Regions from separate parts of the Aurantimonas sp. A2-1-M11 genome, predicted to be linked through region 1. Evidence: riboswitches for the same ligand, from Rfam matches in the RefSeq annotation. Region 1 holds a riboswitch; each other region holds the start of a gene.
What was found. A riboswitch is a leader RNA that binds a small molecule or an ion and turns the genes downstream of it on or off. The one in region 1 is predicted to bind thiamine pyrophosphate.
Positions count from the first base shown of each region.

Region 2: another riboswitch for thiamine pyrophosphate. It lies ahead of thiD (bifunctional hydroxymethylpyrimidine kinase/phosphomethylpyrimidine kinase); the one in region 1 lies ahead of thiB (thiamine ABC transporter substrate binding subunit).
Region 3: another riboswitch for thiamine pyrophosphate. It lies ahead of thiO (glycine oxidase ThiO); the one in region 1 lies ahead of thiB (thiamine ABC transporter substrate binding subunit).

Region 1 covers NZ_JAZHLI010000015.1:53,992-58,356, reverse strand. Annotated here, with positions in the region: gene thiP (thiamine/thiamine pyrophosphate ABC transporter permease) at 1-1,413, opposite strand, end outside; gene thiB (thiamine ABC transporter substrate binding subunit) at 1,450-2,481, opposite strand; TPP riboswitch at 2,532-2,628, opposite strand; gene VQ042_RS09285 (thiamine diphosphokinase) at 2,849-3,490, shown strand; tRNA gene VQ042_RS09280 (tRNA-Arg) at 3,561-3,637, shown strand.
Region 2 covers NZ_JAZHLI010000041.1:37,234-41,598, reverse strand. Annotated here, with positions in the region: gene VQ042_RS17040 (GGDEF domain-containing protein) at 1-429, shown strand, start outside; gene thiD (bifunctional hydroxymethylpyrimidine kinase/phosphomethylpyrimidine kinase) at 447-1,265, opposite strand; TPP riboswitch at 1,314-1,412, opposite strand; gene glgB (1,4-alpha-glucan branching protein GlgB) at 1,492-3,720, opposite strand; gene treS (maltose alpha-D-glucosyltransferase) at 3,717-4,365, opposite strand, start outside.
Region 3 covers NZ_JAZHLI010000059.1:17,022-21,386, reverse strand. Annotated here, with positions in the region: gene pnp (polyribonucleotide nucleotidyltransferase) at 1-430, shown strand, start outside; gene VQ042_RS20085 (hypothetical protein) at 513-803, opposite strand; gene VQ042_RS20080 (LysR substrate-binding domain-containing protein) at 909-1,802, shown strand; gene VQ042_RS20075 (DUF2937 family protein) at 1,985-2,497, shown strand; TPP riboswitch at 2,656-2,781, shown strand; gene thiO (glycine oxidase ThiO) at 2,917-3,894, shown strand; gene thiS (sulfur carrier protein ThiS) at 3,891-4,088, shown strand; gene VQ042_RS20060 (thiazole synthase) at 4,133-4,365, shown strand, end outside.

The sequences.
Region 1 (4,365 bases):
GCCGAGGGCAACCGGTGCGCGCAGCACCGGCCAGTCCACCACACGCAGTCGCGACAGGCCGGCAAGGCCGAGACTGTCAGCCAGCCGGCCAGTCGCGCGGTTCGCCGCTGACAGTGCCGGCCCGACGATCCGCACCACGAAGGGCACGGCCATCGCCGCGTTGGTGGCGACCACCACATAGGGTGCGGCGGCAAAGACATCGGTGACCTGCCTGAGGGCCAGGAACCAGCCCGCCCCCACGACAATGGGTGGCACGACGAGCACCAGGCTTGCTGTCGTCTCCATCCCCTTTCGCAGCGTTTCGCCCCCCGCCTGTCGTGCCCCCCACGGGCCAGCGCGCAACGCTTCCATCGCCAGGACGATGGCGACCGACAAGACCAGGGCCAGAAGCGACGCCGCGATGGCGATGACGAGGCTGGTCAGCGTCGCGCGATGCACTGCCGGATCGGCCAGGAGCCGCGCCAGATCCGCTTCCAGGCCGCGGACCACCACCGCGATGAAGGGCGACAGGACGAAGGCAATGCCGAGAAACAGGATCACAGCATCGAAGACTGCGCGGCCGCGGCTCCTGCGGTCGTAGCGCAGCGCCCGGCCGCCGAGGCCGAAGCCGGCGGCCACATCGCCACCGAGGCGGGTCGCGAACCACAGGATGATCGCCGTCAGGCCAATCTGCGTCAGTGACAGGGTGATCGCGCGACCGGGATCGAAATCGTAGCGCAGCGACTGGTAGATCGCGACTTCCAGCGTCGTCGCACCGGGTCCGCCGCCCAGTACGAGGACCAAGGTGAAGCTGGTCACGCAGAGCATGAAGATCAGGCTGGCCGCCGCCGGCAGAGCACTGCGCAGGGCAGGCCATTCGACCACCTTGAAGGTGGCGAGCGGGCTCAGCGAGAGTTGCCCGGCCAGCTTCCAGCTTTCTGCCGGCACGCGGTCAAGGCCCGCTACCATCAGACGCGCAGCCAGGGGAAGGTTGAAGAAGACATGGGCGATCAGGATGCCGGACAGGCCGTAGATATCCAGCCGCGCGAGCCCGACTGCCACGAAGGCGTCGGATACGATGCCGTTGCGGCCCCAGATCGTCAGGATCGCGAGCGCGCCGACGAGCACGGGCAGCGCCTGCGGCAGCAGGAAAAGGCGAAGCACCGCCCGGCGACCGGGGAACCGCGCGCGGTGGAGCGCGAGCGCCAGCGGAATGGCACCTGCCACCGACAGGAGCGTGGAAAGCACCGCCTGCTCCAAGGTGAACAGGACGACGCCGAGTAGGTAGCGATCACCGGCCAAGGTCCGAAAATCGGGCGCCGCACCGGTCGCTACGAGAAGAACGAAGAAGGCGCCAGCCAGAAAGCCGACGAGGATCGTGGCGGCTCCGAGGCCGAGGCCGATCCGCCAGGCACGGTCCGCAGCGCCGGTCATGTTCGTCTCATCATGCGGTGCCGTCCGCCCCGACCATCAGCGGCCGATGGCCTCGAGCCATTCCCGCGTCCACTCCCGGCGGTTGGCCGCGACGGTTTGCGGATCGATCATCAGCGGCGTATCGACCTGAACCAGCCGGTCGAAGGCTTCCGGAAGTTCGACGCCGTCCAGCACGGGCAGCGTCCAGTTGGTCGTGGGGATCAGCGACTGCACGTCGGCGGACAGCATGAAGGTCAGGAAGCGCGTGGCGAGTTCGGGATGGTCGGTCTTCTCCAGCATCGCAGCCACCTCGATCTGCAGATACTGCCCCTCCGCAAAGCTTGCGGCCTGGTACCGATCCGTCCCCTCCTCGATCATGTGATAAGCGGGCGAGGTCGTGTAGCTCAGCACCATCGGCACCTCCCCGCTGGTGAACAGGCCATAGGCCTCGCTCCAGCCGGGCGTCACCGTCAGGATCCGCCGCGAGAGCTGCTTCCACTTCGCCGCCGCCTCGTCGCCATAAAGCTTTTTCATCCACAGCATCAAGCCGAGCCCCGGCGTCGAGGTGCGAGCATCCTCGATGGCGATCTTCATTTCCGGATCGCCATTGACCAGATCCTCAAGGCTCGCCGGCGGCTCGGCGATCGCCTGCGTATCGTAGACGAAGGCCAGATACGAATAGTCGTAGGGGACGAAGACCTCGTCCGAAAAGCCGGTCGGGACATCCAGCGCCGACAGGTCGACGCCGCTGGGCGAGAACAGGCCCGTCGCCTTGGCCTCGGGAATGAGATCGGTGGTCAGCCCCAGGACGACATCGGCCTCGGTCGACGGTCCTTCCAGCTTCAACCGGTTGAGGATCGCAACGCCGTCCTCGAGGCCGACAAATCGCAGGTCGCAATTACACACCGCCTCGAAGCCGGCTTCGATCTTCGGTCCCGGACCCCATTCGGGCGTGAAGCTCTCATAGGTGTAGACGGAGAGCACCGGCTTTTCGACTTGGGCGTCCGCCACCTTCGGCCCCGCAAGCAGGGCAGTGCAGGCGATGAGCCCCCAGGCTGCAAGCGCAAATTGATCGGAAAGTCTGGCCATTGCGGTGCCTTTCGGTGCGGCGGCCTTCGAAACGAAAGCGTCCGCGTGGCACCCACCGACGCTCGCATCCCTACGCCGGCATGATCCGGATCAGGTTCGTCGGGTCGGCCTGCGCCTCTCAGCCCGAAGGCACCCCGTGTGAGCAATTCCAGACTTAGAGGGCACACCGACCGCAGGCAAGGGCGCCGGCTTTTCTTGGCTTTACTAGTCCTATGGACGCAAACCTCGCTCCCAGTCCTGTCCCGAGTTTGGCGGCGTGGCGTGGGACGGCGCCACTTCTGCTGGACTGCCGACCACGTCCGTCTTCGTCCGGTAGCCTCACAGCTGGCAATTGGCCTTTTCCGGGCAATGCTATAGGCGAGCGACGATGTCGCGCTTTTCCGTTCTCCTTGCCGGCCATGTCGCCCCGACCCCCGATCTTGCAATCGCGATCGCCGGCACGCGGGTGATCGCGGCTGATGACGGCGTACGCCACGCCGCGGCGTTGGGCGTGACGCCGGAACTCTGGGTGGGCGATTTCGATTCCAGCCCGCCGCGGCCAGCGATCGAGATGACCAGCCTGCCGCGCGAACCCTACCCCCGCGACAAGGCGATGACCGATGGCGAGATCGCCATCGAGGCGGCACTGGCACGCGGCGCAAGCCGGCTGCTTCTCGTGGGCGCCCTCGGCGGGCCGCGCAGTGATCACGCCTTTGCCCATCTGATCCTGGCGCTGCGCTATGCAGCCCGCGGCATCGAGGTGGAGCTCTTCGACGGCATCGAACGCGCGTGGCCTCTCGGCCCGGACCGGCGATGCTTCGATCTGGTTCCCGGCGCGCAGTTCTCGATCCTGAAATTCTCGGACGTCTCGGGATTGACCATCACGGGGGCGAAATGGCCGCTTGAGGCCGTCGACCTGCCCTTCCACTCGATTCTCACCCAGTCGAACGAGGCGCTCGGCCCGATCACGGTGTCGCTCCGCGGCGGGGCCGCCCTGCTGCTCGCCCAAAGCGATGCGAACGTACGCTAACGCCACTCCCGGTCATCGCCGCCAGCGGGCTTGGCGAATACCCTCAGCTTCGACTATGTTGCATCGCGTGGGTCCCGTAGCTCAGCAGGATAGAGCATCAGATTCCTAATCTGAGGGTCACTGGTTCGAATCCAGTCGGGATCACCAACGTCATCAAAGACTTATGACGATACGGAATGTGGTAGCCAGTGAGCGGGGGACGGGGTGGGGACGGCTTGGTAATTTCCGCGACTCGATGACGACGCGGTTGCGCGTTGGTCAGAAGGGCAGCGGCCTGGGGTTTCGACCCAAAAATCTCGTGTTTCGACACAGGGTTTCCGCGCACCTGTGTCGAAACATTGTGCGAAACAGGTGGATGGCTGGGTCGAAACCCACGCTCGCTCAAGGATCTCCGGAACTGAAAATTCGGCATGCTTCCAATTGGGACACGAAGCTTGCCATTCGCGTCTCTCCCCACATCGCACATCTTCAAGGCCGCCTTGAGGATCGGGCCAAAGACACGCGCCGGCTCGCGGCTGTTGCCCGTTGAAGTGAAAAAGACGAACGGCGACATAAACTTCTGCGGCGAACTTTCCCGGCCGCTCTCCGATGAAGGAAGCAGCCTTACCACTGGTGGAATTTGACTTCTGCGCGGCAGACCTAGCCGGCGCTGCTATATGTCCGGCCTTCTTGCCGCCTACACAGACGGCGAGACTCACGCCAACATTCTGTCTGGGAATTGGCCACTACGCTCGGCGATATAACGAACGTATTCTTCAACGTATTCCGAGCTGATCAAAGGCACCTGCGCGAATCAGACGTCGTACTCCCCGTCAAACTTCGCGAGAAGATGACCACGTCCAAGAAGGCGTTCCGAGCACATTGACCCGTGTCAA
Region 2 (4,365 bases), on a different contig from region 1:
GATCTCGATCGCTTCAAGCGGATCAACGACGAGCACGGCCACGGCTGCGGCGACGAGGTCATCAAGCTGTTTGCCGACAGCACTGCCGATCATCTGCGACCATCCGACGTCTTTGCGCGACTGGGGGGCGAGGAATTCGCCGCCGTGGTCAAGCGGCGCGACAGACACGAGCCGGCAGTGATCGCGCAAGCGATCGTGCGAGGCTTTGCCAACCAGGCCCGCATGGTGGGCGGCCGGTCGATCGCCGCCACCGTCAGTGCGGGAGTGGCGACCAATGCGGAAACGCACGATCTCAACGGACTGCTGACGGCGGCCGACCGGGCGCTCTACCGGGCCAAGTCCATGGGCCGCGACCGTGTCGAAGACGCTGTAGCCGAGGGACTGTCGCAGACACGGAAGACGGAAGCAGCGTTCCGCCAGGCCTCCTGAACGGGATCCGTCCCGGCCTACCAGTGAATGTGGAAGTGATGGGTCGGGCCATGGCCCGATCCGACGTCGAGCCGGTCCGCAGCGGCAATGGCGCCGGCGACATAGGCCTTGGCGCTCCGCGCCGCGTCGAAAGCATTTCCGGTCAGTGCGAGTTGCGCGGCCAGCGCCGAGGACAGCGTACAACCGGTACCATGGGTGTTGCGGGTCACCATGCGCCGGCCCTCGAACCATTGCCGCCGCGCTGCCGTGACCAGGAGGTCCGGGCTCTCGTCTCCCGCCAGATGCCCGCCCTTCAGGAGCACGGACCGGCACCCCAGCGCCATCAGCCGGGTCGCGGCCCCGTCCATTTCGTCGCGGCTGGCCGCCTCCGCCGCATCCAGCAGGACGGCCGCTTCGGGCAGGTTCGGGGTGATCATGTCCGCCAGGGGAATGAGTTCGCTCCGCAGCGCGGCGACAGCCTCGCCAGTCAGCAGGCGGTCACCGCCCTTGGCGACCATCACCGGGTCGAGGACGACGTTGGGCGCCTCGTGCCGCCGCAAGGCATCCGCGATGGCGCGGGCAATCTCGGCGGTGGCGATCATGCCGATCTTCACGGCATCGACGCGGACATCCGCGAAAACGGTGTCAATTTGCCGGCTTATGAAGTCCGGCGAGACCAGTTCCACGCCGGTAACGCATTGGGTGTTCTGGGCCGTCAGGGCGGTGACGACCGCCATGCCATAGACGCCGTTCGCGGCAAAGGTCTTCAGGTCGGCCTGGATGCCGGCCCCGCCGGACGGGTCCGAACCGGCGATGGACAGGACATTGCGGATGGAAGGGGGTGGCGCGGGCTGCATCTTGTGTCGGCTCCTGGCCGACGGGGAGCCCGACCCGGCACGATGGGAGGCGCCGGAGTCGCGACTCCCTCCGCCGGCATTATCCGGGTCAGGTTCAAAGGGTGCATCTCAGCCCGCCGTTCCCGGCGGACGCCCCCGTCACGAAGTGAAAGTCTACAACACCGCCGCAGGCTGTGTCAGCAACCCGAGGGGCAGGAAGGCGACGGATCGCCTCCCCCGATCCGGCTCAGTCTTCCTGCACCAGGACGATGGTCCCCAGCGGCGGCAACGACAGCGGCACGGAGAAGGGCCGGCCATGGACCGAGACCTCCTCGGCTTCCTTGCCGCCGAGATTGCCGACATTGGAGCCGCCATAGATCTCGGCATCGGTGTTCAGCCGCTCGACCCATCGGCCGGGCAGCGGCACGCCGATGCGGTAGTCGTGGCGCGGCACGGGTGTGAAGTTCGAGACGATCAGCACCGGATTGCCCGCGCGGTCCTTGCGCATGAAGGCGATGATGCTCTGCTCGACATTCGACGTGTCGACCCATTCGAAGCCGGCCGGATCGCAGTCGAGTTCGTAGAGCGCCGGCAGTTCGCGGTACAGGGTGTTGAGATCGCGCACCAGCCGCTGCATGCCCTTGTGGCCCGGCTGGTCCAAGAGGTGCCAGTCGAGGGAACGGTCGTGGTTCCACTCGCCAACCTGCCCGAACTCGCCGCCCATGAAGATCAGCTTCTTGCCCGGATGGGTCCACATGAAGCCGAAATAGGCCCGCAGGTTGGCGAATTTCTGCCACTCGTCTCCCGGCATCTTGCCGAGCAACGAACCCTTTCCGTAGACCACCTCGTCATGGCTCAGCGGCAGGACGAAGTTCTCCGAATAGGCGTAAACCATGCCGAAGGTCATGTGATGGTGGTGGTAGCGTCGGTTGACCGGGTCTTCCTGCATGTAATGCAGCGTGTCGTGCATCCAGCCCATGTTCCACTTGAAGTGGAAGCCGAGGCCGCCGGCAAAGGTCGGGCGCGACACGTCCGGGAAGGCCGTCGATTCCTCGGCGTGGGTCGTCGCCTTGGGATAATACTCGCCGACCCGCTCGTTGGTGTCCTTCAGGAAGGCCATGGCCTCCAGATTCTCGCGCCCGCCATGGATGTTGGGCTCCCATTCGCCGTGCTCGCGCGAATAGTCGAGATACAGCATCGAGGCGACCGCATCGACGCGCAGCCCGTCGATATGGAAGCGGTCCAGCCAGTAGAGGCCGTTGGCGACCAGGAAGTTCTCCACTTCCGGCCGGCCGTAGTCGTAGATCAGCGTGTTCCAGTCCTTGTGGAAGCCACGGCGCGGATCGGGATGCTCGTAGAGCGCGGTCCCGTCGAAGCGGCCGAGACCGTGGGTGTCGGTCGGGAAATGCCCCGGCACCCAGTCGAGAAGCACGCCGATTCCGGCCTGGTGCAACGCATCGACCAGCCGGGCGAACGCCGCCGGCGATCCGAAACGCGAGGTCGGCGCATAGAGGCCGATCGGCTGGTAGCCCCAGGACCCGTAGAAGGGATGCTCGGAGACCGGCAGGAGCTCCACATGGGTGAAGCCCATGTCGCGCACATAGGGGACCAGTTGCTCGGCAAGCTCGTCATAGTCGAGATAGGCGTTCTCCTCGCCGCGGCGCCAGGAGCCCAGATGCACCTCGTAGATCGAGATGGGCTTCTCGCGATCCTGCCAGTCCGCCGCATGAGCCTGGAACTCGTCGTCCTTCCATTCGTGCTCGACCAGACCGTCGACGACGGAGCCGGTGGACGGCGCCATCTCCTGCAGGAAGCCGACCGGGTCGGTTTTCAGCGGCAGGACGTCGCCATGGACGCCGACGATCTCGTATTTGTAGACCTCGCCGCGGCCGACGGCCGGAAGGAACAGCTCCCAGACGCCGCATTCGTGGCGCTTGCGCATGACATGGCGGCGGCCGTCCCAGGAGTTGAAATTGCCGACCACGGAGACCCGCCGGGCGGCCGGGGCGAGCACCGCGAAGCTGGTGCCCTCGACGCCGTCCATGACGGTCGGATGCGCGCCGAGCTTCTCGTACAGGCGGTAATGGTTGCCCTCCGCCAGGAGATAGACGTCCTGCTCGCCCAGCACGGGGCCGAAACGATAGGTGTCCTCCTCCTGCCAGCTGTCGCCGCCATGGGTGAAGTGCAGGCGGTAGGCCTCGCCCGGCTTCAGCCCGGCCACATGGCCCGAATGGAAACCGTCGGGGCCACTCGGCTCCAGCTGGCCCAGCACGTTGCCGGACATGTCCACGACCGACGCGGTCTCTGCACCGGGCCGGAAGACGCGCACGATCGTGCCGCCATCGGCGTCATGTGGCCCCAGGACTCCAAACGGATCACCGTGAACGCCGCGGGTGACGGCATCGATCTGATGCGCATCCGGCCGATGGTCGGTCGAAGCCGAGGCTTCGCGCGATTGGGGATTCGTCATCGTCATTTCAAAACCTGTCGTTTCTCGAGGAGCGCCACGATTCCCCGCAGCGGGATCGACAGCCATGCCGGACGCATCGTCGCCTCGTAGCGCAGTTCATAGAAAGCCTTCTGGAGCACGAAGAGATCGAGCAACTGCCCGATCGCCGGGTCGTCGAGCGCGATGCCCGACGCCTCGCTCCAGCGGTCGAGGAAGGTCTCGGTGACCTCGTCGCGCCAGTTCTCGGCCATTTCGCGCAGCCGCTCGATCGTTACCTCGTCGGCGGGACCGGCCTTGTCGCGGGCCGAAAAGGCCGCGTAGTCGAAGGAACGGATCATGCCCGCCACGTCGCGAAGCGGCGAGGATTTGCGCCGCCGCTCTTCGAGATCGCGCCCCGGCTCGCCCTCGAAGTCGAGGATGGCCACGTCGTTCTTGGCAACCAGCACCTGCCCCAGATGATAGTCGCCGTGGATGCGGGTGCGGTGGGATTCGACCTTCAGATTGAGGAAGCCGTCGAACCAGGTGAGAATGTCCTTCTCCGCCCCGAGTAGGCGATCGACGTCGGTCCCGATGCCGTCGCCTGCGTTGTCGCGCATGCGCCGCAGGATCACGAGGGCGTCGGTGGCCTCGCGCTTGGCCTCGGCCAGCATCTCGGCCAGCGAATCCCGGTCG
Region 3 (4,365 bases), on a different contig from region 1:
CGACGTCATCGGCGCCGGCGGCAAGATCATCCGCGAGATCGTCGAGAAGACGGGCGCCAAGATCAACATCGACGACACCGGCACGGTGAAGATCGCCTCGTCCTCGGCCAAGGAGATCGAGGCGGCCCGCAAGTGGATCCACTCGATCGTCGCCGAGCCGGAAGTCGGCGAGGTCTACGAGGGCACGGTGGTCAAGACCGTCGAGTTCGGCGCCTTCGTCAACTTCTTCGGCTCGCGCGACGGCCTCGTGCACATCTCGCAGCTGGCCGCCGACCGCGTCGCCAAGACGACTGACATCGTCAAGGAAGGCCAGAAGGTCTGGGTCAAGCTGATGGGCTTCGACGAGCGCGGCAAGGTGCGCCTGTCGATGAAGGTCGTCGACCAGGAGAGCGGCCAGGAGATCAGCAAGGGCGAGGAAGACGCCGCCTGAGCGACACGTCCCTTCGCAGGCATACGGAAAGGCGCGTCCCGCGGGGCGCGCCTTTTTCGTTGGGGGTGAGGGTTGGCGGGGCTCAACCGGTCCGGCGAGACGCGCCGTGCCGCGCCGAGGCCCGCTCCTGCAGCCGGCAGATCGCGTCCAGGGCATCCACGGCGAGGGGCTGGCGGGCCATTTCCGCGACCTGTTCGCGCGTGAGCCCGGTGATGTCGGCGAGGATGTGGTCGTCGACATGCAGCAGCGTGTTGAAGGCGTCGCGGCGCAGGCGCTGGCGGCGCCGCTCCACCGTCCAGTTCTTCAGGCGGCCGGCAAGGCCCGTAACGCGTTCGTCGCCGAGGCGCGGGGGCAGGGTCGAGTGATGCAGCATGAGTACCTCCAATGGCTGATGGCCAAAATATGAGGAAGGCTCATTGATGAGGCAAACGAGAAGGTGTAAGGGTAGCTGAAAGTTTTGCTAACAAGAGAGTCGCCCGTGCTGTCCCCGAACCTGCCCAATCTCGACATGGACCTCGCCCGCACGATGGTGGCGATCGCCGACACCGGCAATTTCTCCCGCGCCGCGGAGCAGGTGCATCGCAGCGCCTCGGCGATCAGCCTGCAGGTGAAGAAGCTGGAGGACATGGTCGGCCGCGAGCTGTTCCGGCGCGACGCCCGCAGCGTGTCGCTGACCACCGATGGCGAGATCTTCCTCGGCTATGCCCGCCGCCTGCTGAAGCTGAACGACGAGGCCTTCTCGCGCTTCCTCTCGATCTGCTGCGAGGGCAGCGTGCGGCTCGGCGTGCCCAACGACAACGGCGTCGTCGCCATGCCGGAAATCCTCAAGCGCTTCGCGCAGACCCATCCCAAGGTCGAGGTCGAGGTCCGCCTGGACCGCACCGAGGAGCTGCGCCGCCGCTGCCGGGCGGGCGAGCTGGACCTGGCCGTGTTCAGCCATGACGAGCGCCGGGACGGGCCGGACTATATCCATTGCGAGCCGCTGGTCTGGGTGGGCGCGCGCGGCGGGCTGGCCGCCGCCGAAAGGCCGCTGCCGCTCGCCCTGGCCGACACGGGCTGCGCCTGGCGCGGCATGGCGCTGGCGGCGCTGGACGCGGCGGAGATCGACTACCGCGTCGCCTACAGCAGCGAGTTCTGCAGCGGCCAGCTCGCCGCGGTCGCCGCGGATCTGGCGATCGCGCCGCTGCCGATCAGCGTGGCCTCGGGCGACATCGTCCGGCTGGGAGCCGAGCACGGCCTGCCGCGGCTCGGCGACTATCGCATGACGCTGGCGCGCCGCGACGGTGCCGGAGCGGTCGCCGATGCGCTGGCGGACCATGTGACCGCCAGCTTCCGGGCGATTGCCGAGCGCGGGACGCGACTGTTCGCCTGACGCGCGCACGGGCCGCAGCACGGCCTGACACCGGCATCGGTTTGCCGGGACGCATGATGCGTCGAAGCGGCAGGTCGAAGCGTTAGCCGATGCGGGATGCGCAGGCAGCGTGGGCGTCGTATGATCGCGGCGCTGCGCGAAGCGGCGGCGGCGGCGGGCCGCCATGCGGGGAGGGAGAGGGTATGCCGGGACTGGTCATCCGCGTCGTGGCGGCGCTCTTCCTGGGGCTCGTCTCCAGCCAGTCGCTCGAGTTCACCCAGCAATATCTGCAGCGGCTCGGCGGCGCGGCGGACGAATTGCGCCGGATCGTCGAACGCTTCGACGCCAGCGCGGCCGCCTCCGACCTGTCGCGTGGCGAAGCGGTGGAGCGGCTGCGCGAGAACCGCGACGCCTTCGTCGCCCGCCAGGGCACCGACGCCGGGCAGACGATCGCGCGGTTCGACGATGTCAAGCGCCGCTACCGGATGGTGGCGGAATCGGCGCCCCTGTTCCGCCCCTTCGTCGCGGTCGGCGACCCGGACTGGGAAATCGCCGAACGGGCGGCCGCCGATTATCGCCCGGCGCTGCCGATCACGGTGGAAGGACTGCTCCTGGCCGTGGTCGGATTCGGGCTCGGCTGGGCCATCGGGGCCGGCGGCCACGGTGCGGTCCGCATGCGGCGCCGCCGCCGCGAGCGCCGGCTGCCGCAGGGCTGAACCGGCTGCGCCGAGCCACCGAGCCGGAGTGCCCATTCATCATGGGGGGGGCGCGTGACGATGCCTCGGTCAGACAGACCGGTGCCGGGCATTGCGTCGGACGAAAGGCGCCTCGGCGCGCGGCGGCGTTGACAGCGCCGCTCCGGAGCCCCAGATTCGCCGTATCCAAGGGGAGTTCCGGCAGGGAACTGAGAGGCCATCGGCCGCCGAGAGGCGGCAGCGCGTGGCGACCCTTCGAACCTGATCCGGTTCAGACCGGCGGAGGGATGGAAGCTGGCGGGCCAGGCGCCCCGCCGCGGGCGCGCGCCGCCAGTCTTTCCCCTGTCGATCAGCCGGATCTCCGAGACGCGTCGAGGAGAGAGTATGGCCGACCGGTTCGCATGTACGCACGACGCCCGACGCGTCGGCGGGGCTTGACCATGCGCGTGGCCGTCATCGGGGCCGGCGTTGCCGGGCTCGTCACCGCATTGGAACTCGCCGAGCGGGGCGCCGATTTCGACGTCCACGAGGCCGCGCCCGAACTGGGGCTGGGGGCCGCGTCGTGGCTCGCCGGCGGCATGCTGGCGCCCCATTGCGAAGCCGAGAGCGCCGATCCCGCGATCGTCGCTCCCGGGCTGGCGGGGATCGCCTGGTGGGCGCGGCAGGTTCCCGAGGTCGTGCGCAACGGCACGCTGGTGCTGGCACCTTGGCGCGACCGGCCCGATCTCGACCGCTTCGCCCGCCGCACGCGCGGGCATGAGCGTCTCGACGCCGAGGCGATCGCGGCGCTGGAGCCCGACCTGTCCGGCCGATTCGACGACGGCCTGTTCTTCGCCGAGGAAGCCCATCTCGACCCCCGCCGCACGCTGCACGCGCTGGCCGAACGGCTGCGCGGGCGCGGCGTACGCCTGCATCTGGGCAGCCGTGTCGCGCCCGCCGACCTCGACCACGATCACATCGTCGATACCCGCGGCATCGCCGCGCGCCCGGATCTGCCCCGCCTGCGGGCGGTGCGCGGCGAGATGCTGCTGCTGCGCACGCAGGAGGTGTCGCTGGCGCGCCCGGTGCGGCTCCTGCATCCGCGCTCGCCGATCTATGTGGTGCCGCGCAAGGGCGGGCTGTTCATGGTGGGCGCAACGATGGTGGAGACCGACGACGACCGCGCCATCACCTTGCGCGGCACGGTGGAACTGCTCAATGCCGCCTATGCGCTGCATCCGGCCTTTGCCGAGGCCGAGCTGGTGGAAACCGGCAGCGGCCTGCGCCCGGCCTATGCCGACAACCTGCCGCTTGTGACGCGCCAGGCCCGGGTGGTCAGCCTGAACGGGCTCTACCGCCACGGCTTCCTGCTGTCCCCCGCCATGGCCGGGGAGGCCGTCGCCGAGATCTTCGCCGAACCCCTGAGGGACGCATCATGAGAATTTCCGTCAATGGCGAGGAACGCAGCGTCGAGGCCACGACCCTCGACCGCGCGCTCGTCGAACTGGGCTATGAAGGCGCCATCGTCGCCACGGCGCTCAACCGCGACTTCGTGCCGAAGGGTGAGCGCGACACGGTGCGGCTCTCCGAGGGCGACGCGATCGAGATCATCGCCCCCATGAAGGGAGGCTGAGGATGGACGTGATCAAAAGTGAGCCGGCAAATGTGAAGCACGGCATGGAGATCTACGGTCGGCGGCTTGCCTCGCGGCTGATGCTGGGCACCTCGCTCTACCCCTCGCCGCAGGTGATGATCGAGGCCATCGAGGCCGCCCCGGCCGGTGTCGTCACCGTGTCGCTGCGGCGCGAATCCGGCGCGGCACGGGCCGGCCAGGCCTTCTGGGAACTGATCCGTGGTCTGGGCCGCGACATCCTGCCGAACACCGCGGGCTGCCATTCGGTCCGCGAGGC